DNA from 2 places in the Pseudoclavibacter sp. Z016 genome. Region 2 is predicted to be linked to the other one. Evidence: predicted binding sites of a transcription regulator. Region 2 holds the regulator's gene; the other holds the start of a gene.
What was found. The regulator LexA, encoded in region 2, represses DNA repair genes until DNA is damaged. The targets are predictions, from matches to a motif close to TCGAACANNTGTTCGA.
Positions count from the first base shown of each region.

Region 1: the regulator LexA is predicted to act here: its motif matches at 6,607-6,622, upstream of C5B99_RS19615 (HNH endonuclease signature motif containing protein).

Region 1 is NZ_PSTU01000011.1:93,496-109,066, reverse strand. Features, by position in the region: gene C5B99_RS06700 (AraC family transcriptional regulator) at 1-415, shown strand, start outside; gene C5B99_RS06695 (iron-siderophore ABC transporter substrate-binding protein) at 670-1,707, shown strand; gene C5B99_RS06690 (iron ABC transporter permease) at 1,704-2,750, shown strand; gene C5B99_RS06685 (iron chelate uptake ABC transporter family permease subunit) at 2,747-3,859, shown strand; gene C5B99_RS06680 (ABC transporter ATP-binding protein) at 3,856-4,716, shown strand; gene C5B99_RS06675 (LexA family transcriptional regulator) at 4,772-5,233, shown strand; gene C5B99_RS06670 (Y-family DNA polymerase) at 5,235-6,557, shown strand; gene C5B99_RS19615 (HNH endonuclease signature motif containing protein) at 6,752-8,245, shown strand; gene C5B99_RS06660 (DsbA family oxidoreductase) at 8,356-9,066, shown strand; gene C5B99_RS06655 (hypothetical protein) at 9,063-9,284, shown strand; gene C5B99_RS06650 (SGNH/GDSL hydrolase family protein) at 9,444-10,193, shown strand; gene C5B99_RS06645 (hypothetical protein) at 10,581-10,826, shown strand; gene C5B99_RS06640 (hypothetical protein) at 11,144-11,353, opposite strand; gene C5B99_RS06635 (lipase family protein) at 11,773-13,080, opposite strand; gene C5B99_RS06630 (ABC-F family ATP-binding cassette domain-containing protein) at 13,290-14,939, shown strand; gene C5B99_RS06625 (MSMEG_4193 family putative phosphomutase) at 15,085-15,571, shown strand, end outside.
Region 2 is NZ_PSTU01000010.1:109,527-125,097, reverse strand. Features, by position in the region: gene C5B99_RS06055 (monooxygenase) at 1-613, opposite strand, end outside; gene crtI (phytoene desaturase family protein) at 610-2,178, opposite strand; gene C5B99_RS06045 (squalene/phytoene synthase family protein) at 2,175-3,044, opposite strand; gene C5B99_RS06040 (polyprenyl synthetase family protein) at 3,041-4,162, opposite strand; gene C5B99_RS06035 (SseB family protein) at 4,271-5,116, opposite strand; gene priA (bifunctional 1-(5-phosphoribosyl)-5-((5-phosphoribosylamino)methylideneamino)imidazole-4-carboxamide isomerase/phosphoribosylanthranilate isomerase PriA) at 5,134-5,877, opposite strand; gene hisH (imidazole glycerol phosphate synthase subunit HisH) at 5,999-6,652, opposite strand; gene hisB (imidazoleglycerol-phosphate dehydratase HisB) at 6,649-7,257, opposite strand; gene C5B99_RS06015 (histidinol-phosphate transaminase) at 7,267-8,355, opposite strand; gene C5B99_RS06010 (LysM peptidoglycan-binding domain-containing protein) at 8,401-8,718, opposite strand; gene lexA (transcriptional repressor LexA) at 8,944-9,597, shown strand; gene hflX (GTPase HflX) at 9,711-11,237, opposite strand; gene C5B99_RS05995 (class I SAM-dependent methyltransferase) at 11,274-11,885, shown strand; gene dapF (diaminopimelate epimerase) at 11,854-12,765, opposite strand; gene miaA (tRNA (adenosine(37)-N6)-dimethylallyltransferase MiaA) at 12,821-13,738, opposite strand; gene miaB (tRNA (N6-isopentenyl adenosine(37)-C2)-methylthiotransferase MiaB) at 13,735-15,258, opposite strand; gene C5B99_RS05975 (hypothetical protein) at 15,326-15,571, shown strand, end outside.

The DNA.
Region 1 (15,571 bases), on a different contig from region 2:
TCTCGCGGAGCCCGGACTCGACGACGCGTCCCGGGCGACGACCGAGGCGATGGTGCTCGACGTGCTCGCCCCCTCCCCGCATGAACTGCTGCTGCGCATCCCCGACTCGCCCCTGCTCGCTCCCATCGTCGACGCGGTCAGGGCGGATGTCCGCGACGCTGGCACACTCGAGGAGTGGTCGGTCGAGCTGGGTGTGAGCGCCCGCACGATCACACGGCAGTTCCAGTCGGAGACCGGCCTGGGCTTCAGCCGCTGGGTCGCAACGGCTCGCATCCAGCGCGCCATCGTGCTCCTCACTGACGGAGAGAGCATCGACGACGTTGCGGTCGCCACGGGGTTCCGGTCGGCGAGCGCCTTCGGCACCGCGTTCCGGCGGGTCACGGGGATGAGTCCGGGGCGGTTCCGGGCTCAGTAGCCCTGGCGGGCTGAAGCAGCCGCCGATCGCGACCACACGCACCACACGGTGTCCGTTTCGCAAAGAAATGTGTCGGTTCGCCTCGATTGCAAACGCGACGCGCGTCGCTTAGCTTTGGTAAGGCACTCCTAACAGGGCAAGCTCTCGGCCCTGCACGGCTGCCGCTGACTTCGACACCGCACCCCGCCTCTCCGCCGCCAGACGGCGTTCATCGGCGTGCGCAAAAGGCTCAGCTCCCCCCTCGAAAGGACACCATGCCCCGCGCTTCCAAGCTCGTCGCCCTCGCCGCGACAGCGCTGCTCACGGCAGGCCTCGCCGCCTGCTCGACCACCCCCTCCGCCGGCACGAACGCGGAGCCGGGCGCAGCGAACGGCGACTTCACGCCGATCACCATCGAGCACGCCCTCGGCACGACGGAGATCACCGAGAAGCCCGAGCGCATCGCCACGGTCAACTGGGCCAACCAGGAAGTGCCCCTCGCCCTCGGTGTCGTGCCCGTCGGCATGGCCAGGGCCGACTTCGGCGACGACAACGGCGACGGCATCCTCCCCTGGGTGAGCGAGAAGCTCGAAGAGCTCGGTGGCGAGACCCCGGTGCTCTTCGACGAGACCGACGGCGTCGACTTCGAGGCCGTCGCGGACACGAACCCCGACGTCATCCTCGCCGCCTACTCGGGCCTGACGCAGGAGGACTACGACACCCTCTCCGAGATCGCACCGGTCGTCGCCTACCCGGAGACGGCCTGGGCGACCTCGTGGCGCGACATGATCCGCCTCAACAGCCAGGGCATGGGCCTCGAGGCCGAAGGCGACGCACTCATCACCGAGCTCGAGGGTGAGATCGAGGCGACGGCGGCCAAGTACCCGGCCATTCAGGGCAAGAAGACCATGTTCCTCACCCACGTCGACGAGACCGACCTCAGCCAGGTCAGCTTTTACACGACGCACGACACCCGCAGTGCCTTCTTCGAGGACCTCGGCATGACGTTCCCGCAGAGCCTCGTCGACGCGTCGGCATCGACCGACCAGTTCTCGCAGACCATCAGCGCCGAGCAGAGCGACACGCTCGCCGACGTCGAGATCATCGTCACCTACGGTGGCGAGGAGCTCGTCCAGACCCTCCAGGGCGACCCCGTGCTCTCGCAGATCCCCGCCGTCGCCAACGGCTCGATCGTCAACCTGCCAGGCACGGAGCCACTCGGCACGGCCGCGAACCCCACGCCGCTGTCCATCTCGTGGATCCTCGACGACTACGTCGCGCTCCTCTCGCAGGCAGCAGAACAGGTCAAGTGACCCAGACCGCTCCTCCCGTAGCCGCCGGGGGTGTCGCCATCGTGCGACGCCCCCGGCGGCTGCGGGCGTTGTGGTTCCTCCTCGCGATCTCCTCGCTCGGCGCGCTCATCGTCGTGTCCGTCATGATCGGATCGCGCGACGTGAGCTGGGCGGATGCGGTGGCAGCCCTCGGCGGATCGACGAACGGCTTCGACGAGGCGGCCGTCGCGAAGCGCATCCCCCGCACCTTCCTCGCCGTCGCCGTCGGGGCCGCCCTCGGCGTCTCGGGCGCCGTCATGCAGGGCGTCACCAGGAACCCGCTCGCAGACCCGGGCATCCTCGGCGTCAACATGGGCGCATCCCTCGCCGTCGTGACGGGAATCGCCTACTTCGGCCTGGCTTCCGCGTCGAGCTTCATCTGGGTCGCCATCTCCGGCGCGGCCCTCGCGGCCGTCTTCGTGTACGTCGTCGGCTCGCTCGGGCGGGGCGGCGCGACGCCCCTCAAGCTCGCCCTCGCCGGTGCGGCGACGTCGGCCGCGCTCGCATCGTTCGTGACCGCCATCATCCTGCCCCGGGGCGACATCAGCCAGAGCGCCAGGTCGTGGCAGATCGGCGGCGTCGGCGGAGGCACCTGGGACAGCATCTCGCAGGTCCTGCCGTTCCTCATCGTCGGCTTCCTCGTCAGCCTCGCCTCCGCGAAGGGCCTCAACTCGCTTGCCCTCGGCGACGATCTCGCCGCTGGGCTCGGCGAACGCGTCGCGCTGACGCGCGGCGCGGCGGCCCTCGGCGCCGTCGTGCTCTGCGGCGCCGCCACCGCCGTCACGGGCCCCATCGCGTTCGTCGGCCTCGTCGTGCCTCACGCCTGCCGCCTCATGTTCGGCGTCGACCACCGCTGGGTGCTGCCCTTCTCCGCCGTCGTCGGCGCCTCCCTGCTGACGGGGGCGGATGTGCTCGGCCGCATCCTCACCCGCCCGTCCGAGATCGACGTGGGCATCATCACGGCCATCATCGGAGCCCCCATCTTCATCTGGATCGTCCGCCGCTCGAAAGTGCGCGCCCTATGACCGCGACCCGCCCTAGGGGCTCTGCCGCGCCAGCCTCCTCGCCGACCTCGCTCGCCCCGGCCTCCCCGAACTCCGTCATCGAGGCGACAGCCCGCGCCGTCGCGCGCAGCCGCGGCCGACGCAACGCGCGACGCCGACTGCTGATGCTGGTACTCGTCGCCCTCATCCTCGTCGTCTTCGTCGTCTCGCTCATGGTCGGACAGACCTTCTACGGCCTCGACCAGGTCATCGCCGTCGTCCTCGGCCAGGACGTGCAGGGCGCGACCTTCACGGTCGGGCGGCTCCGGCTCCCGCGTGCCGTACTCGCGATCCTCGCCGGCCTCGCGTTCGGCCTCGCCGGCGTCACCTTCCAGACGATGCTGCGCAACCCGCTCGCGAGCCCCGACATCATCGGCATCTCCTCCGGCGCCAGCGCGGCCGCGGCCTTCGGCATCGTCACGCTCTCGCTTGGCGCGAGCGAGGTGTCCTTCTTCGCGATCTTCGTCGGCCTCGGCGTCGCCATCCTCATCTACGTCCTGTCGTTCAAGGGCGGCGTCACGGGAACGCGCCTCATCCTGATCGGCATCGGCATCGCCGCCATGCTCGACAGCATCACCAACTACGTGCTCTCGCAGGCCGCCCAGTGGGACCTCCAGGAAGCGCTGCGCTGGCTCAATGGCAGCCTCAACGGCGCATCCTGGAACGCCATCCTCCCGGTCGCGATCTCGATCGTCGCGCTCGTCCCGATCCTCCTCGCCCAGAGCCGCAGCCTCTCGGCAACGCAGCTCGGCGACGACACCGCAGCGGCCCTCGGGGTGCGCGTCAACCGCACGAGGCTCATCGTCATCGTCACCGCCGTCGGCGTGCTCTCCTTCGCGACAGCCGCCGCAGGCCCCATCGCCTTCGTCGCGTTCCTCGCCGGACCCATCGCCGCCCGGCTCTTCGGCGGAGGCGGATCACTCCTCATCCCCGCCGGCCTCGTCGGAGCCCTCCTCGTGCTCGTCGCCGACCTCGTCGGCCAGTTCCTCCTCGGCACCCGCTACCCCGTCGGCGTCGTGACCGGCGTGCTCGGTGCGCCGTTCCTCATCTACCTGATCATCCGCACGAACCGCGCGGGAGGCTCGCTATGACCGCAGACCACACCCTCATCGTCGAGCAGCTCAGCCTGGGCTACGGCGACCGAGTCGTCATCGACGAGCTTGACCTCCTCGTGCCGCCAGGCAAGGTCACGGCGATCGTCGGTGCGAACGCGTGCGGCAAGTCCACGCTGCTGCGCTCCATGTCGCGGCTCCTCACGCCTCGCGACGGGCACGTCCTCCTCGACGGCAAGGAAGTGCACAGGACACCCGCGAAGCAGCTCGCGCGCATCCTCGGGCTCCTCCCCCAGTCCCCCATCGCCCCCGAGGGCATCACGGTCGCCGACCTCGTCGGCCGCGGTCGCCACCCGCACCAGAGCATCCTCTCCAGGTGGAGCCACGACGACGACCTCGCCGTCGCCGCCGCCCTCGAAGCGACCGAGACGACGGCTCTCGCCGACCGCCACGTCGACGAACTCTCCGGCGGGCAGCGGCAGCGAGTGTGGATCGCGATGGCCCTCGCCCAGCAGACCGACCTGCTGCTGCTCGACGAGCCGACGACCTTCCTCGACGTCAGCCACCAGATCGAGGTGCTCGACCTCCTCACCGACCTCAACCAGTCCCGCGGCACGACCATCGTCATGGTGCTCCACGACCTCAACCTCGCAGCGCGCTACGCCGACCACCTCATCGCGCTCGCCGACGGCGGACTGCACGCAGCGGGCGAGCCCGGCGACGTCCTCACGGTCGACACGGTGCGCGCCGTCTTCGGACTCGAGAGCCTTGTGGTGCAGGACCCCGTCTCCGGCCGGCCGCTCATGGTGCCCATCGGTCGCCACCACTCGGCGGATGCACCCGTCACGCATCCCGAAGGTTCATCCGCGACAATTGGGGCTCGAACACACGCGTGATCGAGCGGGACCACACCCCGCTCTCTCCGCCGAGACGAAGGACAGGGTGCCGACCGTGAGCGATGCAGGCGTCGAGATCCTCGCTCCCCTCGGGCACCCGGAAGAGGTCGAATCCGGCAGTACGCCCAATGCGCAGCTCCCGGAACGCGCGGACGAAGCAGTCCCAGCCGGCTTCCCCTCACCCGCCCAGGGCTACTACTCCGGCCCCGTCGACCTCAACCGGCACCTCATCAACGACCCCGCCGCGACCTTCATCGTCCGCGTCAGCGGCGACAGCATGATCGGGGCCGGCATCTTCGACGGCGACGAGATCATCGTCGACCGCTCCCTCGAACCGCACGACGGCAACGTCGTCATCGCCGTCGTCGACGGCGAGCTCACCGTCAAGCGCCTGCGCTTCGAGCACGGCCGCGTGCGCCTCGCGCCCGAGAACCCCGCGTACGCCGACATCGTGCTCGAAGAGCTCAGCGAGCTCACCGTGTGGGGCGTCGTCACGAGATGCCTCCACCGTGTCTGAGATGACGGACACGACGCGCGACTCGACCCAGGCCTCGCCGCTGCCGCTCCGGCAGCCCGCGATCGCCATCGTCGACGCCAACAACTTCTACGCATCCTGCGAGCGCATCTTCGACCCCAGCCTCGAAGGCAAGCCCATCGTCGTGCTCTCCAACAACGACGGATGCGTCATCGCGCGCTCCGAGGAGGCGAAAGCCGTCGGCATCCCGATGGGCGCCCCCTGGCAGGCCATCGCCCCGGAAGCCGCGATGAAGGGCGTCGTCGCCCGCTCCAGCAACTACGAGCTCTACGGCGACATCAACGCCCGTACCATCGAGCTCCTCGGCCGCTACACGCCATCGCAGGAGGTGTACTCGATCGACGAGAGCTTCATCCGGCTGCCAGGCGACCGCCGGGAGGCCCTCGCCGTCGCCCGCGAGATCAGGGTGGCGATGCGGAAGCTCATCGGCATCCCCGTCAGCATCGGGATCGCCCCGAGCAAGACGCTCGCCAAGCTCGCCAACCGCGGCTCCAAATCCGAACCATCGCTCGGCGGCGTCTGCCATCTCGGCGCCTACGGGCGCGAGCAGCTCAGCGGGATCCTCAGCACCATCGACATCGGCGACGTCTGGGGCGTCGGGCGCAAGATGGCCGCGAAATACGTGGGCCTCGGCATCCGCACCGCCCTCGACCTCCGCGAGTCCTCGCCCACCGCCATCCGCCGCCGCTACGGCGTCGTCCAGGAGCGCGTCGTCCAGGAGCTGCGCGGCATCGACTGCCTCCCCATCGACGAGGTCCCGTCGGAGCGCGAGCAGATCCAGTTCTCCCGCTCCTTCGCAGTGCCCATCTCGACGGTGCAGGAGCTCGAGGAGGTGCTCTCCGTGTACACGCAGCGCGCCTCCGCCCGGCTCCGCGCGCAAGGCTCGCTCACGCGGGCCATGAGCTGCTACGCGGCGACCTCCCCCTTCCGCGAAGGGCACGAGTCGCACGCCGTGTCCGTCGCCTTCCCGGAACCCACCGACGACCCGGTCGTGCTCTTCCGCGCAGCCGCCACCGCCCTCGGCCCGCAGCTGCGAGCCGAGCTGAAGTACGTGCGCGTCGGCGTCTCGCTCTTCGAGTTCGTCGCGCGAGACTCGTACGCGGCGCTCGACATCTTCGACGAGCGCGGCGAAGACAGGCGCGTGGGCGAGGCCCTCGACGCCGTCGCCGCGAAGTTCGGCCAGGACTCGCTTGGGCTCGGCATCGCCGGCCTCCGTAGCGGGCGGAGCTGGACCATGCGCCGCGACATGGTCTCACCCCGCGCAACCACCCACTGGGACGAGCTGGCGGTCGTCAAGGCGGAGTGAGTGTCGCAGTTCTCGGTTAACGTGAATTCTGGTTTTCATCCGCATCGGATAGAACACACGTACCAATAACTGCCGAATGAAGTGCACGTCATGTCTGTGGACAGACTCACTGAACCGCAAGCCGTACCCCAAGTGCTCCAAGAAAGTTATCCACCACCCTCTCGAATGTCGGTGGTTGTTCGTAGACTTTGGGCATGCAGCAGCGCGACAGACACGAGGGGTTGGGCTCAGGGCCGACCCCGGTTCCGGATCCGGGGTTTGACCCTTCGGACCCGGCTTCTGTCGCGGCTCGCCGCTCGGAGATCCTCGCGATGGAGGAAGCAGCCGCGGCGATGCTCGCGGCCGGCGCCGCCCTGCAGCTGCGAGCCCACGCCGCCGCGTACGACTTCGGGCACGCCCTCGATGTCGCCGAGGGGTGCGCGGAATCGGCCATGCACGTGCGATCGATCGCGAACGAGGTCGGCCTGCTCGTGAAGCTCGCCGCCGGCACCGCCCAGGGACACCTCGCGACAGCATCGGTGACGCTGCGCGAGTTCCCGGCCCTCGCCCTCGCGCTCGAGAGCAATGCTGCGACCCCCGCGCAGGTGCACAAGCTCGTCGAGACCGGCCTGAAGATCAACCACGACGACCCGGCCGAGCAGACCCACCGGCGCGGCGAGTTCGTCCAGGTCATGCTGGAGCGCGTGCGCCGGGAGCCGCTCCCGCCGGCAGCGCTGCAGAACGCGGCCGAGCGCGTCGCGGAAGAGCTCACCGGGGAGTCCATCGATCAACGCCACGAACGCGCGAAGCAACGGCGCCGCGTGAGCGTCGAGGACCTCGGCGACGGCATGAGCATCCTGCGCGTACTCACGAGCTCCTTCCTCGCGCACGCCATCCGCGACCGCGCGCGCAAGCAGAGCAAAGCCATCATCAAAGCCCGCCCCAAACCAGCCACCAACACCCCCAAGGGCAGCACGGCCGGCGAGACCGGCCAGACGGGCGAGCTGGCAGACGCGGCAGCGCTCGACGAGCGCACCCTCGACCAGGTCATGTCCGACGTCATCGCCGACCTGCTCCTCACGAGCGACCCCACCGTCTCGAGCGCCGCGAAAGGCATTCAAGCCACCGTTCAGCTCAGCATCCCCATCACGACACTCTTCCCCGACCCCACCCGGCCGGGTCGGGCCCCGGCGCTGCTCGAGGGCATGTCCCCCATGCCCATCGAAGACGCGAAACACCTCGCCGCGACCGCACCCGCCTTCATCCGCCTCCTCACCCACCCCATCACCGGAGCACTCCAAACCGTCGACTCCTACACCCCCACCGCGGCCATGCGCGCCTTCCTGAAAGCCCGCGACATCCACTGCCGCTTCATCGGCTGCCGCCAACCCGCCACCAACTGCGAACTCGACCACACCATCGACCACCAATACGGCGGCACAACCGCCACCTGGAACCTCAGCGACTTCTGCAAAAACCACCACATCATCAAGCACCACACCGCCTGGACCGTCACCCAACACGACGGCGGCACCCTCGAATGGACCACCCCAAGCGGAAAAACCTACACAGACCACCCCGAACCCCACGGCCCCACCTTCACACCCACCGACGACCTGCCCTGGCGGCGAGGCAGCAAACCGCCCCGCGAACGAGACGAGGATCCCCCGCCCGCGGCACCCAGTGCCCCTGCGGAGCCACCGTTCTGACTCGACTCCACTCGAGGGTTGAGGAAGGGGTCCGGCGGCGTGCCGTCTGGGCCGTCGGCCCGCCGGCTTCGCCTGGGAATAGGCGAGAAAGGGGCCCTGTTGCATTGCGTGTGACGACAGCAGCGCAGAACACATCTCAGGCCGCATCAACCCAGGCTCCGATCCGCATCGACATCTGGTCGGACATCGCCTGCCCCTGGTGCTACATCGGCAAGCGGAAACTGGAGAGCGGCATCGAGCAGTTCTCCGCGTCGGGTGACGCCCCGACCGTGGAGATCGAATACCACAGCTACGAGCTGTCCCCCGATACGCCCATCGACTTCCACGGCTCGACCACCGAGTACCTCGCCGAGCGCAAGGGACTCCCCGTCGTGCAGGTCGAGCAGATGCTCGACCGCGTCACCGGCATCGCGAAGGACGTCGGCCTCGACTACGACTTCGACTCCGTCCAGCACGTCAACACCGTGCGCGCGCACGAGCTCATCCACTTCGCGAAGGCCAACGGCCGCCAGCTCGACGCGAAGGAGCGCCTCCTCAAGGCCTACTTCGTCGAAGGACGCGACCTCAGCGACATCGAAGTGCTCGCCGACCTCGCCGAAGAGCTTGGCCTCGACCGCGCCGCTGCCGTGCACGCGCTCGAAGAGCGAGTCCACCACGACGATGTCCTCGCCGACCAGCAGCAGGCGCAGGCGTACGGCATCCAAGGCGTCCCGTTCTTCGTCATCGACGGCAAGTACGGCGTCTCCGGGGCCCAGGAAGCGGCGACCTTCGCGGATGTCCTGAACAAGGTCACCACCGACCGCGACAACACGACCGCGTGACCGACCACTTGACCGACGGCGTGAACGAGTCCGCCACCGCCACGACCGACGCCCCCACCACTGCTGCGGCCGCGACTGCAGACACGGAAACTTCGGGTGTGAGCCCAGGTGCCCTTGACGCAAACTCGGACGCCGCTCCGGGCTCCGTTCAGGCAGGCGGCTTCACGATGCTGGGGGACGCAGGCATCGCCTGCGAGGGCGACGCCTGCCTGATCTGAGCAGAGCAGGGCAGAGCAGAGCAGGGCTGCGTCCCGCACAGCAGCTCGGCTCTGAACTCCCCCCCCCGCCGCCGAGGCAGCAGGAAGAGCGCGAGTTGGCTCCGGCGCGCGTCTCCGCTCCTGAGCGGCGCGGGCGCTCCGGTGTGATGGACTCTCCCCATGGGATTCACGAGTTTCGTCGCCGTTGGTGACAGTTTCACCGAGGGCGTGGGCGATGAGCTGCCGGATGGCCGGGTGCGCGGCTGGGCTGACCTCGTCGCGCAGGGTCTCGCCGTCTCGTCGCCGGAGCCGGTCACCTACGCGAACCTCGCCATCCGGGGGCGACTTCTCGACGCGATCCTCGAAGAGCAGCTCCCCGCCGCCATTGCCCTCAAGCCGCAGCTCATGAGCCTCAACGGCGGCGGCAACGACATCCTCCGCCCCCGCGTCTCCATCGATGACGTCGCCCAGCGGCTCGTCGACGGCGCCAAGCAGGCACTCGACGCCGGCATCCACGTCATCCTCCTCTCGGGCGCGAACCCCTCGGACCACCTCCCCATGGGTAAGCGCATCGCCGCGCGCGGAGACGCGCTCGCCGCCGCGGTGCACGCCAAGATGCCGCCGCAACCCGGCATCACCTTCGTCGACAACTGGGCGGACCCTGAGCTGCGCCACCTCGACTACTGGTCGCGCGACCGCCTCCACATGGGTGTGAGCGGCCACCGGAGGGTCGCCGCGAACGTCCTCACCGCCCTCGACGTGCCAGCACCTGACTTCGGGCCCCAGACCCCCAGCATCCAGCGACCCCGCAACTCCGAGTACTGGCGTGAGTACGTGCTTCCCTGGATCGGCCGTCGGCTCACCGGCAAGTCGTCAGGTGACTCGCGCACGCCGAAGTACCCGACGCTCGACCCGGTCGCCACCGACTAGCAGCGCCGTCAGCGAAAGAGGCGGCCCGCAGACGCTGCCGTCGATGTCATCGCTCATGAGAAAACCTTCTCATTCAGGCTTCGTGCCGTATAGTGGTTGAGTCGACGCATGGTCACCCCGCTTCTCGCGGACATTCCAGATCCTGCCTGTCGCCATCCGCGCCACCGGATCCGTGGCCACCAGGACCCAAGTCCGAGACGCCCACCCTGCTCACGAGCACGAGTCGGCTGACCAGCAGGCGCCCACAGCGGCGCACACATGCTTGAAAGAACGCGCCCCGCCAACGCTGGCGGGTTGCGCCGCAACGAAACGAAGAATCGCATCACACTCGCAATACCATTCACCCTGCCCGCACCTCGAGTCTCTTGGCGACAAGCCGACGACGACGTGTACGCGGCAACCATCAGCGACGAGTTCGCTGGCTTCATCACGATCGCAGACACCGGACTGCACACCCTCCAGGGCCCCCAGGGCCAGAGCATCGGCGACTACGGGACGCTCGACGAAGCCCAAGAGGCTCTCTCCGAGGCCCTCTTCCCCGTCGAGCACGACCAGTCGGACGTCGCGGCGGCACGTCCCCGGCGCCGCCGGACCGGACGCCGCGCTCCCGCCAACACCCGCACAGCCGGGTAGCGGACCCAGCCAGATCGCCTGACCAGCTGCAGAGCGGGCCCATCTGCACAGTGGGTGCATCCGGACAGCGGGTGCATCTGCACAGCGGTGCGTCCGGATGGCGGACCCAGCTGCAAGCGGCCGCATCAGGATTTCAGGTGCGTCCGGCTAGCGGCCCAGCCGCAAAACCGGCGCACCCAGCTGGGCTGCCCCGTGCGGCTGCGTCATACCGAGCGCTCCAGTCCAGGGCTGCCCCGCTCAGCGTCGTGCCGGACGCGATCTCGGACACGTCTCCTCCTGCGCGACCTCGAGTCCCGCTGTGAGCGAGCGGCCCTGAGCTAGCGGGCCTGTTCGTCCGCGCCGGTCGGCACCGGGGCGGGCGGCGTCACCCCATCGGGTGCGGCCCCTGCTGACGGCGCCGAGTTCGGCACCACGGGGTCGGGACGCCAGCCGTGCGCGTGGAAGTGCGTGCTCTCACCGGAGCCGCCTTCGTCTCGCCACCGCTCCTCGCCCTCGGGAACTCCCTCGTCGATGTTGGTGACTCCCATGATCTTCGCCGCCTCACTGCGCTCGGATCTTCGCGGGCTACTGACTGCGGCCCGACTGATCCCAGGGAAGCACTCGAGGCTCCGAACGACGTGCACGCGAGACGTGGACTCGCCCCGGATCCGCGCAACCGGCCAGGTGCCACGACAGCACCGGCGGGCCCATCAGACGGGGCCGGTCAATCCGCCCGGCGAGTCAGTCAACACCGCTCGAAACCCCGCCACCCACCCGGGGACGCCACCATCTGGGCGTGCCGCCCCCTGATGGCCGCTACTCGAGCACCTCGATCTCGGTGATCTTCGCGGACCACGGGCAGTACACGTCGCTGTGGGTTGCGTCGAACATCCGCTCACGGCGACAGCAAGCCCGATTGTCGCGGCGAACGCAAGACCGACGGATGCGGGGCGTGGGAACTCGAGCATCAGGGACCTCCGTTGGTGGGCACGTGCCACTCGAGCCAGCGCTCGAGCTCGGGGAGCGCCTCGTAGGCGATAGTTCCGTGGCTCGCTCCGGGCACGGTCACGGCGTGAACTTCGATCCCGATCGATTCCTCGTGGGCGACGAACGCAGCCGTGTCGGCCGGGAGCACAAGCTCGTCGGCGCTTCCCTGCGCGACGAAGAGAGGCGCATCGATTCCCTTGCTCCCGGCCGAGTTGTCGCGCAGGAGAGTTGCCCACGGCTCCGCCGTAGTGGGGTCGCTCAGCGTGAACTCGCCGACGAGCGGCTGCCCGATGTCGTGCAGCTCGGTGAGGCTGCTCATCAGGCACAGCGAGTTCATCTGCGGAGCCCTGTCGATCGCGGCCGGGGTGAGGATGCTCGACAGCTCCGCGCCCGGCACACTCGCGTACACCTCGGCGAACGCCGGGAACGCGTACGAGCCGATCGTGACCCCGGAGATGTCGTCCAGGTGCGACCCCATGAGCCTCGTGAGGTCAGCGGCGGGTGCCGCGACGGCCACCGCGGCGATCGTGAGCTCCGGCGCATAGCTCGGCGCCTCCTGCGCCGCGAAGAGCGCAGCCTGACCGCCCTGCGAGTGCCCCCAGAGCACGACGTCGTCGCCTGCCTGCACTGGGTCGATCTGTTGAGCGGCTCGCACCGAGTCGAGCATGCTGCGCGCCGCCGTCTCCCCCACGAGGTAGGAGTCCTGCCCCGCCTGCGCTCCGTCCGCAGTGGTGACCCCCATGCCGAGGTAGTCGGTAGCGACGACCGCGTAGCCCCGGTCGAGCATGAGGCGCATCCCCTCGATGCCGATGAACGGATCGAAGGCCCGAGACGGCGCACACGATGGATCCGTGCCGGTCGTCGGATGACCCCACGCGAGTACCGTCCGCCCGTCTGCGGGGGCTTCGCCGTCCGGGACGACGACAACCCCGGACAGGAGCACCGGAGCCCCGTGGAGGTCGGTCGACGAGTACAGGATGCGCCACGCCTGCGAGCCGATCGGAGTCCCGAACAGCTGCTCGCTGCGCACCAGCGTCCCTGGCTCTGTGGGGATGTCCCCGTCCGGCTGCACGTAGAACGCAGCGAGGTCCCCCTGCTCGATGGTGTCGCCGCTCACCCGCAGCACCTCCGCACCGAGGAGAACCGCGGCGACCGCGAGCGCCCCCGTCACGACGAACGCGACGATTCGCTTCGGTGAGCCTGAAGCTGCACGGCCCAGGGTATGAGGCGGCTTCGGTGGCCCTCCAAGCGGAGGCTCCTGCGGCGGGTTCGACGGCGTCTCTGCCACTGGCTGTCCTCTCCCGAACCTTCTTCCGCGGCCCACGAGCCGGAAGCATCCGGAGACGAGCGGCAACGCAGCCAGCGAAGGTATGTCGGCTGCGAGTTCAGTGTCGACCCGGCCCCGCACCCGGTCAAGTGGTCGCCGCCGAATGCCGCAGAGGTGCGCGAGCCCGCGAGCCGTCTGCACGGGCTCCCAGAGTGCGCGAACATAGAGCAATGACCGCAACCCTCGTCGCCAAGGATCTCGCGGGTGGCCACGACCACCGCACGCTCTTCTCGTCCCTCGACCTCGTCGTCGCCCCCGGCGACGTGGTCGGCGTCGTGGGCGCGAACGGCGCGGGCAAGTCGACGCTGCTGCGACTCCTCGCCGGCATCGACGAGCCCATGGAGGGCAGCGTGTCGCTGGCCCCGGCGGACGCCTTCATCGGCTGGCTCCCCCAGGAGCACGAGCGCGTCGCGGGAGAGACCGTGGCCCAGTACGTCGGCCGCCGCACCGGCACCACCGAAGCCACCGCGGAGATGGATGCGGCGGCCGAGGCCCTCGCCGAGGAGGCGAAGCCAGGTGCCCCGGACCCCGGCGACGTGTACGCCGTCGCCCTCGAGCGCTGGCTCGCGAGCGGAGCGGCAGACCTCGAAGAGCGCCTCCCGGTCGTCCTCGCCGAGCTCGGACTCGAGCTGAGCGCCGACGCCCTCATGACCTCCCTCTCCGGCGGCCAGGCCGCGAGAGTCGGCCTCGCCGCCCTCCTGCTCTCCCGTTTCGACATCGTGCTCCTCGACGAGCCGACCAACGACCTCGACCTCGATGGGCTCGAACGGCTCGAGGCGTTCATCCAGGGCCTCCGCGGTGGCGTCGTCCTCGTGAGCCACGACCGCGAGTTCCTCGCCAGGAGCGTCACCCGCGTGCTGGAACTCGACCTCGCCCAGCACAGCAACCACGTGTACGGCGGCGGGTACGAGGCCTTCCTCGAGGAGCGGGCAACAGCGAAGCGCCACGCGCGCGAGGAGTACGAGGAGTTCGCCGACAAGAAGGCGGACCTCGTCGGGCGGGCCAGGACGCAGCGCGAATGGTCGAGCCAGGGCGTGCGCAACGCCATGCGCAAAGCACCGGACAACGACAAGATCCGGCGGAAAGCGGCCACGGAGTCGAGCGAGAAGCAGGCGCAGAAGGTGCGCCAGATGGAGAGCCGGATCGCGCGCCTCGACGAGGTCGAGGAGCCGCGCAAAGAATGGCAGCTGCAGTTCACGATCGGCACGGCTCCCCGTTCCAGCTCCGTGGTCTCGACGCTCTCCCGCGCCGAGCTGCACCTCGGGAGCTTCACGTTCGGGCCCGTCTCCGTGCAGGTCGACGCCGGTGACCGCATCGGCATCACCGGCCCGAACGGCGCAGGAAAATCGACGCTCCTGCGCCTGCTGCTCGGGCACATCCAGCCGAACTCGGGAACCGCGAGCCTCGGCTCCAGCGTCGCCCTCGGTGAGATCGACCAGGCACGGGCCGCCCTCACCGGGCCAGCACCGCTCGCGGAGCAGTTCGAAGCCCAGGTGCCCGACTGGCCAACCGCCGAGGTGCGCACCCTGCTCGCCAAATTCGGCCTCAAGGCGGACCACGTGGGACGCCGCGCCGACGAGCTCTCCCCCGGCGAACGAACCCGGGCAGGGCTCGCGCTCCTCCAAGCCCGGGGCGTCAACCTGCTGGTGCTCGACGAGCCGACCAACCACCTCGACCTCGTCGCCATCGAGCAGCTCGAGCAGGCCCTCGAGAGCTACGAGGGCACTCTCCTCCTCGTCACGCACGACCGGCGGATGCTCGAGACCGTGCAGCTGAACCGCGCCTGGCACGTCGAGGGCGGTCAGCTCACGGAACGGTGACCGTCGCGGCCGCGCCCCGGGAGCCTCCGAACGCAGGAGCCTCCCGACAGCAGAGCCTCCCGACGACAGAGCCTCCCGACGCGCACGGCTCGGACCTGGACGCCCGCCCGGCTCCCGCCGCCGCGCACGTCCTAGGCTGTGCCGCATGGCCACCGTCATCCTCGTCCGACACGGACGCACCACTGCGAACGCGAGCGGGCTGCTCGCGGGACGCACCCCCGGAGTCCTCCTCGACGAGACCGGCCGCGCGCAGGCCGCAGCGACCGGGGCTCGCCTCGCTGCGGTGCCCCTGGCGCGGCTCGTCACGAGCCCCCTCGAGCGCTGCCTCGAGACAGCTGCAGCCATTCGCGCCCAGCAGCCGACGGCACCATTCACGAATGCGCACCTGGAGCCGGCCCTCGACCTCGTCGACGACGACCTCACCGAGTGCGGCTACGGGGCCTGGCAGAACCGGAAGCTCGCCGACCTCGCCAAGGAGGAGCTGTGGGCGAGCGTGCAGACGCAGCCCTCCGCCGTCACCTTCCCCGACGGGGAGTCGATGGCGACCATGCAGTCCCGGGCAGTCGCCGCCGTTCGCCGCCACGACGCGGAGGTCGAGCGCGAGTTCGGACCCGGCGCCGTGTGGGTCGCCG
Region 2 (15,571 bases):
CTCGGCTGTCGGCCATGGCGGCTCTGTGCGATGGTGCACCGCTGATGAAGGCGCGAAGCGCCGGCTCGGACTCCCAGAGGGTGAAGGTGCCGAGGAGGCCTGCTGGCAGCTCGCCCATCCCGAACGCGAGACCGAGACCGCGCGACCTCGCGCGGAGGAGTTCGGCAGCGATGGGTGGCACGGTCCCCGTGAAGCGCGGCACCGACGAGGCCCGGATCCGCGCCCGCGTGATGACGGCCACCCGCTGCCCCTCCTCGGCCTCCGCGACGGCGGGCCCGAACGGCTCGCGACCTCCCCAGAGGCCGACCGAGCGAATGGCGCGCATCCGCACTCTGAGTCGCTCCCGCGAGCGTGCGTCCCACGCACCCACGAGGGCCCCTCGATCGAACGCGTCCGCAGCCTCGAGCGACTCCCAGGCGGCGACCAGCGCCCAATGCCCGAGGTCGGCGTCGCGCGAGGAGAAGCTCGTCGCCCGCGCCGTGCCCATGACACGCGCGAATCGCAGACCCTCCGGACGTCGACGGCCCAGGAGGTGCAGCGTGGTCTTCGCGGTCAGCGAGAGGCCGGCGCTCGCGCTGCCGGTTCCCCAGAGGTGGACGGTGGTGACCGTCACCGGCGGTCGACCTCGAGGGGGCCAGCGCTCCGGTCGCCCCGCACGTGCTTGAGCACCAGCTCGGCGCTGATCAGGCACATCGGGACGCCCACGCCGGGGTTGACGGTCGCGCCCGCGTAGTAGAGCCCCTTGACCTTCGGGGACGCGTTGCCGGCACGCAGCATGGCCGACTGGGCGAGCTCATGCGACGGGCCGAGGATGCCGCCACGCCAGGAGTTGTAGTCGTGCACGAAATCGGCGGGGCCGAGCGTCCGGCGAACCACGATGCGGCGCTCCAGGTCGGAGACTCCCGTCCATTCGGCGAGCTGGGAGATCGCGAGATCGGCGATCCGCTCGACCTCTGCATCTCCCGCCCCATCTGCTCCTCCCCCACCGATGCTCTCCTCGCCCTTGACCGGGATGAGCAGGAACAGGTTCTCGTGCCCTTCCGGCGCAACTGCCGAATCCGTGGCGCTCGGCTTGCAGACGTAGACGGAGACCGGGTCAGGCAGGGCGACGCCCTCGCCGAAGATGGCGTCGAAGTTCTCCCCCCACTCCTTCGTGAGCAGCAGCGAGTGGTGCGGCAGGGCGGGCAGCTCGCCCTCGACGCCGAGCATCACCAGCACGGCGCCCGGACCCGACGAGGTGCGCTTCCACACGCGCTCCGGGTAGCTGCGGTACCGCTCTGGCAGCAGCCGCGTCTCCGTGTGATGCAGGTCAGCGGCGGAGACGACGACCTCCACGTCCTCGAAGTGCCGCTGCCCGTCAGCGTCGCGCCAGTGCACGCCACGGCTCCAGCCATGCGCCACGGCGATGTCCGTGACCTCGGCCTCGAGCCGGAACTCGACGCCGGCGTCCACGGCGAGCCGGTGCAGCGCATCTACCACGGCGGTGAAGCCGCCCATGGGGTACTGCACGCCCTCGACGAGATCCATGCGACTCATGAGGTGATAGATCGCCGGAGCGCGGCGCGGGTCGGTTCCGAGGAACACCGCCTGGTAGGCGAGGATCTGCCTGAGCAGCGGATGCGTGAACGACTCCTCCACGAACTTCTCGAGCGGGACCGTGAGCCACGTCAGCAGCTCGGGGAGCTCGCGGCGAACGGGGGCGCCGAGCAGCGTGGCCGGGTTCTTGAACGTGTTGTAGAGGAACGATTCCTCCGCCATGTCCATGGCGCGTCTCGCGGTCTCGAGGTAGTCGTCGAAAGCGCCGAGCGCCTCGGGCTCGAGCTCAGCGACGAGTTCGCGCACGGCGTCCTGGCCGTAGGGGATGGAGAGGGGCTCGCTTGCGCCCCCCGCATGCTCCGGCTCGGGGAAGACGCGGTAGCCGGGGTCGAGCATGCGCAGATCCAGCTGCTCCTCGGTGCTCGTGCCGGCAAGCGCGAAGTAGTGGTCGAAGACGCTCGGCATCAGGTACCAGCTCGGGCCGGTATCGAAGCGGAAGCCGTCGACCTCGAGGAGGCCAGCACGGCCGCCGACCCTGTCGTTCTTCTCGAGCACCGTCACGACGAAGCCGTCCCGCGCGAGCAGGATCGATGTGGCGAGGCCGGCCATTCCGGCGCCGATGACTACTGCTCGGGTGCTCATGATCGTGTCTCCAGAAGGACTCGTGCTGCGATGCGCGCCTTCTCGGCGCCGGGAACTCTCACGCGTGTGGTGCGCAGCTGGTCTGCCGGCGTCTCCGCGATGCGGTCGGCGAGCGCAGCGAAGAGCGCGCTCGCGAGGGCCACGCCCCGTCGGCAATCCCTCGGAAGCAGCGGGATGCCCGCTTCCGCTGTCGCAAGATCGGCGCGGATGCGGTCGAGCCAGATGAGCTTGCGCCGCTCGTCGAGCGGCGCCGATTCCAGACCCTCCACCGGCAGGTAGTCCCTGCCGAGCCGGTCGGCGTCATCGCCCACGTCGCGGAGGAAGTTCACGTTCTGGAACGCGGCGCCGAGCGCGCAGGCCGCCGCGTCGATGCGCTCCCGCTGCTCCGGGGTGCGAGAGACACCGGTGAGGAATACCCGCACGCACATCAGCCCCACCACCTCCGCGGAACCGTAGACGTAGCGCCGCTGCTCCTCCACGTCGAGCGAGCGAGGTTCGAGATCCATGCGCATCGAAGCGAAGAAGGGCACGACCAGCTCGGCCCCGAACCCGCAGCGTCGCGCCGTCACCGCGAACGCGTGGACGACCAGATTCGTGCTGAAGCCTGACTCGATGGCCTCGAGCGTCTGCGCCTCGAGCCCGTCGAGCGCCGCGTGCTGCTGCTCGAGGGAGAGGCCGGCGAGCGCGCCGACACCGTCCACGATCTCGTCCGCCACGCGGACCAGCGCGTAGATGCTGCGCACCGGCTTGACCGTCCGGCGCCCGAGGAAGCGCGAGGCCGCCCCGAAGGAACTCGAGTAGGCGAAGATGACCTCGGCCGCGGACTTCTCCGCGGTGCGCGTGTACTGCTCGAGTGGCGACATCATGACGTTCGCCTCTCCAACAGCATCAGCAGACGCTCCAGCATCTCGGCCAGGTTCCGCTCCCCCTCGCGGCCCGACGCGCCCACGGCCCTCGCGGCGGCTCGTGCCCTCGAGAACTGGGCCGCGAGCTCCTGCTCGACAGCGGCGCGCGAGCCCGACGCGTCGATGAGGTCGCGCGCCTTCGCGCCATCCGCCTCGCTGAGCATCGGGTCGCCGAGCAGCGACTCGAGCTCACCCCAGACCGGGGTCCCGCAGGCCAGGGCGATGAGCGCCGTGAACTTGCCCTCCCGGATATCCGAGTACGGCGCCTTCCCGAGCTTGTGCTGGTCCCCGAAGACACCGAACAGATCGTCCTGGAGCTGGAAGGCGAGCCCGGCGGCGTCCGAGAACTGGGCGATGAGACGCGCATCCACCGAACTTTCGGCACCCGCCGCGATCAGACCGAGCTCGAGCGGCAGCAGCACGGTGTACGCGGAGGTCTTGTTCGAGCTCATCGACAGGACCTCGGCCAATGCCGGATGGTCACTTCGAACCGACAGGCTCACGTCGCTGAACTCACCGGCAACCGAGACCGCGAGGGCACGCTCGATGGCATCGAGCACGCGCAGACGAACGGCGTGGGGCTGATCGATGCGCGCAACCCTCAGGTGCGCTTCGGAGAGCAGGAGGTCGCCGACCAGGATCGCGGCGGCCTGCCCCAGGCGGTTGCCGCGCTCGTCGTCGAACTCCGGTCCTCCCACGATCTCCTCGACGCTGCCGAGGAGATTCAGCTCCCCCCTGCGCATGGTGTCGTTGTCGATCACGTCGTCGTGGGTCAGGAACGCGAGGTGGAGCAGCTCGGTCGCGGTCGCCAGTTCCATGACCGACTCAGGCACCTCTGCTGCGCCCGTGTAGGACAGGTAGGCCTGCATGACCAGCGCGGGGCGGAAGAGCTTCCCCCCTTCGGCGCTGCGCGCCGTGATGCGCCACAGCGTCGCGAGGCCCTCGTCGATCGCGCCCGCGGCAGCGACTCGTCCGGCCAGGAACTCCTCGATTCGCCTTCTCACCTCGAGCAGCTGCTGCGCTGCGAGGTCGAAGTCCGAACCCTGGCCACGGGGGCTCGCCAGAGGCTCACGGATCACTCGGCACCACTCCCTTTAGCTCGGTTGGCTAGCAATAAGAGTATCTAATTACTTCTGCTCGAGCGTACAGGCAAGCCTTCCCCGAGTTGCCGCGCCGGGTCAATCCCCTCAGCGCCTCCACCACGAGCGCTTAGAATCTCGCTGCCGCTTCTCCGCGTCGCTCGAAGCAGCAGTGCTGGCCCGCGCGAACGAGATGCCGAGCGAGTCGACCTCTGTGCGGAACGCCTCGCTCCCCTGCAGCAGCTCGCTGGCTCGGCGGGACAGATCCGCGAGCTCCTCGCGGCCAGCGTCACCACCGACGTGGAGCACCACACGCAGCTCGGGCCCAGCCAGGCGAGCCTCCGGATCGCCGGGCACGAGATCCATGCCAAGCACCTCGTCGAGCTCTGCCATCATCCTCGACAGCTCAGCCGTGACAACCGGGTTCACCCACGGGGCCGCCCAGCCCTGCTCCTGCGCGATCGCCCACACGGCCGGACGGCGGACGACGAACTCCGTCTCGCTCGTCGGATCAACCACGATGAGGTCGCTGCCCTCGGCAGCCGCCGAGATGGCCGCCCGCTGCATGAGCGCAGGCACCGGCCGAGCCTTGGGATTCCAGACCCTCATCGCCTCCGCCGAGGTGAACACGGGCAGGACGGTGCGACCGTCTGGGCCGGCGACCGTCACGATGGAGAGATCAGCGCTCTTGTCGACGGTCACACCCTGCGTGTTGACATCGGCTTCGCCCAGCTTCGCCACGAGCGGGATCAGCACGCGAGCCTGACGCAATGCGTCGACCACCGCGTCGGGACCCACCTCCCGAGCCCGGAAGCGCCGGATCGCCGCGACGAACTGCGCCGGCGCCGTGCCGTCGTCGTCGCGGAACGGGTTGTCGCCGAAGCTCCGCCCAGACCAGCTCTGGCCAGCAGAGTCGGCCTTGCTGGGCTGGAAATGCTCTGGCAGCGACGGCATGGGTCAGACCTCTCGAGTCAGGATGCGACGTCGAGCGCTTCGACGAGCGTGAAGGCCCCCGAGTAGAGCGCCTTGCCGATGATCGCGCCCTCGAGGCCCTGCGGCACGAGGCCACGCAGCGCCGCGATGTCGTCGAGACTCGAAACGCCGCCAGAGGCGACGACGGGACGGTCGGTCCGGTCGAGGATGTCGCTGAGGAGCTGGAGGTTCGGGCCCTGGAGGGTGCCGTCCTTCGTCACGTCGGTCACGACGTAACGTGCGCAACCGGCCTCCTCGAGCCGTTCGAGTACCGACCAGAGGTCACCAGCATCGCGCGTCCAGCCGCGAGCCGCGAGCGTGGTGCCACGCACGTCGAGGCCGACGGCGATGAGCTCGCCGTAGCGAGCGATGACGTTCGCCGCCCACTCCGGATTCTCGAGCGCGGCGGTGCCGAGGTTGATGCGGCGCGCACCGGCGTCCACCGCACGCTCGAGGGACTCGTCGTCACGGATCCCGCCGGACAGCTCCACATTGACGTGCTTGGCCGCCCGGATGACGCGCTTGATGAGACTGCGGTTCTCCCCGCGCCCGAAGGCCGCGTCGAGGTCCACGAGGTGGATCCACTCCGCACCCTGCTCGATCCAGTCCTCCGCCGCATCCACAGGATCGCCGTAGTTCGTGGCGGAGTCGGCCTCGCCCTGAACCAGACGAACCGCCTTGCCGCCGGCGAGGTCGATTGCGGGGAAGAGCACGAGCTCCGGTGACGTGTTGAATTCGCTCACGCGCGTAGGTTCCTTGTTCTCGTTCTGAGGCGCCGGGGCATCGACGCCGAAAGGGGATGCCCTGGCAGTCCGGGCAATAGCGTATCGGCAGGCGGCGGTGCAGCGCGCCGATGCAGCAGCACTAGGCGCGCTTCGGCAGCGTCTCGATCCAGTTCCGAAGCAGGCGCACGCCAGCTTCGCCGGATTTCTCCGGGTGGAACTGCGTCGCCGACAACGGGCCGTTCTCGACTGCGGCGATGAAGCGCTCGCCGTGCTCGGCATGGGTCACGAGCACCGGGCGGGCCTTCGGATGCGGGTCGAGCGGGAGCTCATGCGCCGCGTACGAGTGCACGAAGTAGAAGCGCTCGCGAGAGATGCCAGCGAAGAGCTTCGAGTCGGCCGGCGGGTCGACGAGGTTCCATCCCATGTGCGGAAGGACCTCGGCCCGCAGCTCGGTCACCTCTCCCGGCCATTCGCCCAGGCCTTCGGCTCGCCTGCCACCCTCGATGCCGCCGTCGAAGAAGATCTGCATGCCGACGCAGATACCGAGCACGGGGCGTCCCCCTGCAAGGCGCCGGCCGACGATCTCCCCGATGCGCTGACGGTTGATGGCCTCCATGACGTGAGCGAAGCTCCCGACACCTGGCACGACGTAGCCGTCGGCATCGTAGGCGGCAGCGCGGTCGGCCGTCAGCTCGACCTCAGCACCAGCCGCTTCGAGCGCCTTCACGGCCGAATGAACGTTGCCCGAGCCGTAGTCGGCGACGACCACCCGCGGACGTGCGACTGGAGTCACAGCGCGCCCTTGGTCGAAGGAATGCCCACGACCTCCGGGTCGAGTCGCTTGGCCGCGCGGAACGCACGGGCGAACGCCTTGAACTCCGCTTCGGCGATGTGGTGCGGGTCGCGCCCGCGGATGACCTCGACGTGCACCGTCAGGCCTGCGTGGAACGTGATCGCCTCGAAGACGTGACGCACCATCGCGCCCGTGAAGTGCCCGCCGATGAGGTGGTAGACGAAGGCTTCCGGTTCGCCGGTGTGCACCAGGAACGGACGCCCCGAGATGTCGACGACGGCTTCGGCGAGCGACTCATCGAGCGGCACCCTCGCATCGCCGTACCGAGCGATACCCGACTTGTCGCCGAGGGCCTGGCGGATCGCCTGACCGAGCACGATCGCCGTGTCCTCGACCGTGTGGTGCACGTCGATCTCCGTGTCACCCGTCGCACGGACCGTGAGATCGGTCAGCGAGTGCTTCGCGAAGGCATTCAGCATGTGGTCATAGAACGGAACCGACGTCTGGATGTCGGCGATGCCGGTCCCGTCGAGGTTCAGGCTCAGCTCGATCGAGGACTCGCTCGTCGCGCGTGAGACGGTCGCGGTGCGTGGCGTCGTGGTCATCGCTCCAGCCTAGGCCTTCCCTGCATCGGTGATCTCGGCGAGTGCGGCCAGGAACGCGCTCGTCTCCGCGCGCGTCCCGGCGGTCACCCGAAGCGCGTTCGGGATGCCGACATCCCGCACCAGGATGTCGCGGTCGAGGAGCTGCTGGAACGTAGCCGCGGGATCCGCGACGTCGCCGAACAGCACGAAGTTCGCGCCAGACTCCCAAGGCGTGTAGCCAAGACGGGGCAGCTCCACCAGCAGGCGGTCGCGCTGCTCGCGGATGGCGTCGACCTGCTGGAGCATGATCTCCGAGCACTCGAGCGCTGCGGTCGCGGCGGCCTGGGTGATCGCGGAGAGGTGGTACGGCAGCCGAACGAGTCGGACGGCGTCGACGACGGCCTCGTGAGCCGCGAAGTACCCGACGCGGGCGCCAGCGAAGGCGAACGCCTTGCTCATGGTCCTCGAGACCACGAGCCGCTCGCGACCCGGGAGAAGGGAGAGCGCGGTCTCCCGACCATCAGGGAGGAACTCGGCGTAGGCCTCATCGACGATCAGGATGCCGTCGGTCGCGTCGTACGCAGCCGCGATCACGTCGAGATCGGTGACGGTGCCCGTGGGGTTGTTCGGCGTGCAGATGATGGTGATGTCGGGGCGCTCTCGACGAAGTGCCTCCGTGACGAGGTCCGCGGTCAGCGCGAAGCCGTCAGCGCGTGACACCGGAATCCATTCGGACCCAACCCCTCTGGCGAGAAGGGGGTACATCGAGTAGCTGGGTGTGAAGCTGAGCACGCTGCGCCCGGGGCCACCGAAGACCTGCAGCAGCTGCTGCATGATCTCGTTCGAGCCGTTGGCGGCCCACACCTGTTCGGGACCGATGCCCCGGCCCAGGTAGACGCTCAGCTGCTCGCGCAACTTCGTGAACTCGCGGTCCGGGTAGCGATTGAGTCCGGGGAGCTCGCGGGCGATCGCCTCGATGATTCGCCTGGCCACGACCTCCGGCACGGGGTGCGGATTCTCGTTGACGTTGATGGCAACGCGCACCGGCTGCTGCGGCGCTCCGTAGGGGGTGAGTCCGCGGAGGTCGTCACGGATGGGCAGGTCTTCGAACGAGGTCACCGCACAAGCCTACGACGCGGTCTGCGCCTGGAATGGGCTGTGGACTCAGTCGAGTGGGAGGGCGAGGCGCTGCCCGGCCTGAACCGTGCCGTTCTCAAGAGCGTTGAGCTTGGAGATCTCGACGATGACGTCGCGGATATCGGAATCGCCCGCGACCTCCTCGGCGATGCCCCAGAGCGTGTCGCCAGCGCCGACGGTGACGTACTCGAACTCGACGCCTGCGGCGTCGCTCGAGGCCGCCGCGGAGTTCATGTGCGTGGCCCCGAGGGCGATGGCTGCGGCGACGGGCAGCGCAGCGATGGCGAGCAGGACACGACGGCCTCGGACGGTGAGGCGGAGTGGTGCAACGGCAGTGGTGTTCATGATTCCTCCTGATTCGTCCACATCTTCGAGTGGTCGAATGTATGTACTGAATATAGCTACGAACAAAGTGCCAAGTCAAGGCTTCCAGTTCGAATCTCTCGAACTTTCATCCACAACACTCGAAGAAATGTTTCGTACCTGCGTGCACCCTCGGTAGGGTTGGCGCTATCAGGCAGTGCATCACCTGCCACCGACATTCCGTGTCGGAGAGCGGACGGAGACGACATGGCCAAGAAGCCAGCGAGCGACATCTACAGAAAACTGACCGAGAAGCAGGAGCGCATCCTGACCTGCATCATGGAGTCGGTGCGCACGCGCGGGTACCCGCCGAGCATGCGCGAGATCGGCGACGAAGTCGGCCTCGTCTCCTTGTCGAGCGTCACCCACCAGCTCGGCCAGCTGGAGAAGTTCGGCTACATCAAGCGCAATCCGGGCATGCCCCGCGCCCTCGAGGTGCTGGTGCACTTCGACCACACCGACGATGGCGATTCCAACGAGACGGCTGAGGCCGCGTTCGTCCCGGTGGTCGGCAGGATCGCAGCCGGCATCCCGATCACGGCGGAGCAGCAGGTCGAAGACGTCTTCGCGCTCCCCCGTCAGATCGTCGGCAAGGGAGAGCTCTTCCTGCTGCGTGTCGTTGGCGAGTCGATGATCGATGCTGCCATCTGCGACGGCGACTGGGTCGTCGTGCGGTCACAGCGCAACGCGGAGAACGGCGACATCGTCGCCGCGATGCTCGACGGAGAAGCCACGGTCAAGACCTTCCGCAAGCGTGACGGCCACATCTGGCTGCTCCCCCGCAACAGCGACTTCGAGCCCATCCTCGGCGATGAGTCCGAGATCCTCGGCAAGGTCGTCGCTGTCCTCCGCTCCATCTGAGAGCAGCCGGAAGCACCGGCGCCTGCACACGTCAGCAGATGCAGAAGAGCGGCGAGCCCGATGGGCTCGCCGCTCTTCTGCATGCCTCCCTCAGGAGGACTGAGGCGTATGCGTCAGCCTGCGACCGCGAACGCCTCGAACAGTCCGAGCTGGTCGGGGTGGACCCGGGCCTTGAGCCGCGTGCCGCTCTCCACGTGCTCGAGCTCGAGCACGGCACCTCGCTCGTGCAGGTAGGAGACGAGATCGCCGCGCTCGAAGGGCACAAGGACCTCGATGGTCACCTCGGGGGTTGGCAGGAGCTCGGCGATGCGCCCGAGCAGCAGGTCGATGCCCTCACCCGTGTGCGCGGAGACGAAGAGGCCGTCGGGGGCGAGCCCCTGGAGCTCGAGGCGTCGATCGCTATCGACCAGGTCGGCCTTCGTGAAGACCACGATCTCGGGAACATCGTGGGCTTCGACCTCTCCGATGACGTCTCGCACCGTGGCGAGCTGCGCGGCGGGATCCGGGTGGGAGGCATCGACGGCATGCACGATGACATCGGCAGCCTGCAGCTCCTCGAGCGTCGAGCGGAAGGCTTCGACCAGCTGGTGGGGCAGGTTACGCACGAAGCCGACCGTGTCGGCAATCGTGTAGGGGCGGCCGTCTTCCGTCGCCGCCTTGCGCACCGTCGCGTCGAGGGTCGCGAAGAGAACGTTCTCGACCAGGACGCCCGCATGCGTGATGCGGTTGAGGAGGCTCGACTTGCCGGCGTTCGTGTACCCCACGATCGCGACGGCCGGAACCTGGTTGCGCTGTCGGGTCGCGCGCTTCACGTCACGCGAATCCTTCATGTCGGCGATCTGGTGGCGAAGCTTGGCCATCTTCGTGCGGATGCGCCGACGGTCGAGCTCGATCTTGGTCTCTCCAGGGCCTCGTGACCCCATGCCGGCACCGCCGGAGCCGACCTGGCCACCGGCCTGCCGGGACATCGACTCGCCCCATCCGCGAAGGCGCGGGAGCATGTACTCCATCTGCGCCAGCTCGACCTGCGCCTTGCCCTCGCGGCTCTTGGCGTGCTGGGAGAAGATGTCGAGGATCACCGCGGTGCGGTCGATGACCTTCACCTTGATCTCGTCTTCGAGCGCGCGACGCTGGCTGGGCGCGAGCTCGGTGTCGGCGACCACCGTGTCGGCTTCGAGCGCCGCGACGATCTCCTTGAGCTCAGCGACCTTGCCTCGGCCGAGGTACGTGGCGGGGTCGGGGTTCGGCCGACGCTGCAGCACGCCGTCGAGGACGACGGCTCCCGCAGTCTCGGCGAGTGCGGCCAGCTCCTGCATCGAGTTCTCGGCCTCCTCGAGGGAGTTCCTGCGGTAGACGCCGACGAGCACGACCCGCTCGAGGCGCACCTTGCGGTACTCGACCTCGGTGACGTCCTCGAGTTCCGTTCGCAGGCTCTCGACTCGTCGCAGCGACTGCCTGGCTTCTCGTTCGAGCTGGTCGCCGTCGGCCTCGCCGTCATAGCTCGTGCTGGCGCCGTCCTGCAGCGCCTGCGCTCTGCCGGAGGAGAACAGGGTCATCGTGGCGCCCGGTTCCTTCGCGGCTCGGAGGATTCGGTCGATCGCGTCGTTGCTCTCGCCTGGAGGAGTCTCAGAATCTCGCATATTCGTACTATTCTACGCCGGTGCTAGCGTCTAGGGGTGACCGCTCAGCATTACTTCTCAGCAACCCCGGACGGGCCTCTCGAGCGGCGACGCGTCGTCGCCAACCTCCGGGGCCGAACGGTGACCGTCATCACGGCAGGCGGTACCTTCAGCCCTGAGCACGTGGACCGCGGCACCCAGGCGCTCCTGCACGCAGCACCCCCGCCGCCCTCGACCGGAACCGCGCTGGACCTCGGGTGCGGCTGGGGACCGATCGCGCTCGCACTCGCACTCGAGTCGCCCGAACTGGACGTGCGGGCCGTCGACGTCAACGAACGGGCGCTGCTGCTCACCGGTGAGAACGCGCAGGCCCTCGGACTCGACAACATCACGCCGACGCGCCCCGAGGATGTCCCCGAGGACACGACCTTCGACCTCATCTGGTCGAACCCGCCCATCCGAATCGGCAAAGAGGCCCTGCACGAGCTGCTCTCCGCGTGGCTGCCGCGCCTCAGCGCCGAAGGAGAAGCCTGGCTCGTCGTCGCCAAGAAGCTCGGCGGCGACTCACTGCAGTCCTGGATCGCGGCGCAGTTCGGACCAGAGCTGTCCGTCGAGCGGCACTCGACGGACGCGGGCTTCAGAGTGCTGCGGGTGAGGCGTGTTCGCTAGCGAGCTCGTCCTCGATACTGCCAGTGAAGGCGATCTCGGCCGGCCCCGCCAGGAAGACATGCTCGACGCCGTCGACAGCTCCGACCGTCACCTGCAGCACGCCACCCGGCACACCGACCGACCAGGCATCCGGCGCGCCAGCGCCCGCCCAGTAGCGAACCGCCAGTGCTGACGCGACGGCCCCGGTGCCGCAGGAGAGGGTCTCGCCGACGCCCCGCTCGTGCACGCGCATCCGGATGTGCCCGACGCCGTCCTGCACGAGCTGGTCGTGCGGGACGACGAACTCGACGTTGGCTCCCAGCTCAGGGGCTGGATCGATGAGCGGTGCATGGAAGAGCTCGAGCCGCTCGAGCTCTTCCTCGCTCGAGAGCGCGACGACGACGTGAGGGTTTCCGACGTCGATCCCGAGCCCCGGGCGTGAGACGCCGATGTGCGGGACGGTGACGAGCGGCTCGCCACCTTCGAGGCGCCACGGCCCCATGTCGACCTTGAAGCCCGTGCCGTCTCGCTCGACGACTCGCAGACCGGCACGCGTGCCGATCTCCAGCCGCTCACCCGCCTCAAGGGTCACCAGCCCTGTTTCCGTGAGGAAGCGCGCGAACGCGCGCACCCCGTTGCCGCACATCTCCGCGATCGATCCGTCGCCGTTGCGGTAGTCCATGAACCATTCGGCCAGGGGGTGGGCTGCCTGCAGCTCGCGCCCTTCAGCGAGGTTCTGCGAGCGAACCGCTCGGATGAGACCGTCCGCGCCGACACCGAAATTGCGATCGCACAGCCGCGCCACGCGCTGAGGCCCGAGGTCCAGCTCCCCGTCCGGGTCGGAGACGAGGACGAAGTCGTTGCCGGTGGCCTGCGCCTTGGTGAACGCGAGTTGTGTCATGGGGCCAATGCTACGGAACTCTCGATCCCCGTGTGCGCCGTGCGTGGTCTCCCGGTCAGAGTCCGGCGGCCTGGAGGATGCGCTGCGCCGCGAACCCCTCCCCGCTCTGGGCGCGGACCGCGCTCTCGTAGCGTCGGAACCAGGAGACCTGGCGCCTGGCGTACTTCCGGGTCAAGAGCTGCGCCTCCGCGATCGCCTCGGCACGGCTCATCTCGCCCCGAAGCTCCGCGAGTGCCTGCTGGTACCCGATCGCGCGCTTGGCGGTGCCGCCCTGCTCCAGCCCGGCCTCGGCAAGCGCCTGCGTCTCCTCCAGCAGCCCCGACTCCCACATGCGCTCGACGCGGGCGTCGAGCCTGGGGGTGAGCACCTCCCGGTGCTCTTCGACGACGGCGAACGTCACGTCCCGCCATCTGGCTTCCTGGTCAGGCAGCTGAGCGCTGAACGGCTCCCCCGTGACCTCGATCACCTCGAGCGCCCGTACGAGGCGCCGTCCGTTGCGCGCGTCGATGGTGGCCGCGGCCTGGGGGTCGAGTGCACGGAGCCGCGCGAAGAGCGGACCGGGACCCTCGAGCTGCAGCTCCGCCTCGAGTTCGGCTCGCACGGCGGGGTCGGTCCCTGGAAAGCGCAGATCGAAGCAGACGGCCGCGATGTAGAGCCCCGAGCCCCCGACGAGGATGGGCACATCTCCCTCGGCCTCGATCTCCTCGATCAGCCCTCGAGCCCGCTCTTGATACCAGGCGACACTCGCGTCTTCCGTGACATCGAGCACGTCGAGCAGGTGATGCGGCACCCCCTCACGGTCTTCGGGGGCGAGCTTGGCGGTTCCGACATCCATGCCCCGATAGAGCTGCATGGCGTCGGCGTTGATGACCTGAGCTCCGCGCCCGGAGGCGCGCAGGCGGGCGGCGATGTCCAGCGACAGCTGCGACTTCCCCGTGCCGGTTGCTCCCCCGATGGCGATGAACACGCTCAGCCGCGCCGGATCGTCGGGAGTCCGAGCGAGACGCGAGCAGGTGCCCCGGCCGGCGCGGGGACTGCGCAGCTCTCGGCAAGCGAGCGGTCCCAGGCGTCCCCCGCTCTCGTGCGACGGACGTCGAGGCGGCTCGATGTGGCATCTGCGACGAGGTGGAACGATGCCGCTCCCGTGATCTCAGCGGTGACGACATCACCGGGTCGTGGACGTTCTGCGCCGTCTGGGAGCGAGAAGTGCACAAGCCGGTTGTCCTCCGAGCGTCCCGACATGCGGTGTGTCTCGTCGTCCTTCTTGCCTTCTGCTGCGCTGACCAGGATGCGCTGGACGCTGCCGATCAGCTTCTCGTTCTCTTCCCGGCTGATGCGATCCTGCAGCTTCATGAGTCGCTCGTAGCGCTCCTGCACGACTGCCTTCGGCACCTGATCGGGCATCGTCGCGGCCGGGGTTCCTGGCCGGATGGAGTACTGGAAGGTGAATGCGCTCGCGAATCTGGACGCCTCGACGACACGCATCGTCTCTGCGAAGTCTTCCTCGGTCTCGCCGGGGAAGCCGACGATGATGTCCGTCGTTATCGCGGCGTGAGGCATCTGCTCGCGGACGCTGTCGAGGATGCCGAGGAACTTGGCGCTCCGATAGGAGCGCCTCATGGCCTTCAAGATGCGGTCGGAGCCCGATTGCAGCGGCATGTGCAGCTGGGGCATCACGTTGGGCGTCTCGGCCATGGCATCGATGACGTCCTGCGTGAAGGCCGCCGGGTGCGGGCTGGTGAAGCGCACCCGCTCGAGCCCATCGATGTTGCCAGCGGCACGGAGGAGCTTGCTGAACGCCTGCCGGTCGCCGAACTCGACTCCGTACGAGTTGACGTTCTGCCCGAGGAGGGTGACTTCGATGGCGCCATCGTCGACGAGCGCCTGGATCTCGTTCAGGACATCGCCTGGCCTGCGGTCCTTCTCCTTGCCCCGCAGAGATGGGACGATGCAGAACGTGCAGGTGTTGTTGCAGCCGACGGAGATCGAGACCCACCCCGAGTAGGTCGAGTCACGCTTCGTCGGAAGTGTGGAGGGGAACACGTCGAGGGACTCGAGGATCTCGAGCTGTGCTTCCTCGTTGTGCCGGGCTCGCTCGAGGAGACTCGGGAGCGCACCCATGTTGTGCGTGCCGAACACGACGTCGACCCATGGGGCCTTCTCGAGGATCGTCCCGCGGTCCTTCTGCGCGAGGCATCCGCCGACGGCGATCTGCATGCCCTCGTGCTCGCGCTTGATCGCGGCGAGCTGGCCGAGGTTGCCGTAGAGCCGGTTGTCGGCGTTCTCTCGAACCGCACAGGTGTTGATGACGACGATGTCCGGGTCGGCTCCGTCGGCTTCGACGTAGCCTGCCGCACGAAGGGATCCGGACATGCGCTCGGAGTCGTGCACGTTCATCTGGCAGCCCAGAGTGCGCACTTCGTAGCTCCGCGGAGTACCGTCCGGCTTGAGTGCTGCCGGGGATGATGCGATGGGTGTGGCTGTCTCGCTCATGATCCGTCAATTCTACGTTCGCTTCACGCCTGGCCATTCCCACCGCTACGCTGACGGGATGCGAGCCATGACCTCAGATGACGGCGTCACGCCGGCGACTTCTCTTGCTCTTCAGCGAGGTCTGCTGCAGACCGATGCCGGCCCAGTGGAGGCTCATGGTGCGCGGGTCGCTGCGATCTCGGCCCCGAGCGGGGCTCTGTACGTAGGTCCCGCTGGCGGTGAGAACGGTGTCGATGGCCTGGTCCTCCGGACGAGCGGCGGCCCGCTGGCTGCGACGACGACGGTGGTGTCGGATGCGTCTGGGGCCTCGCGA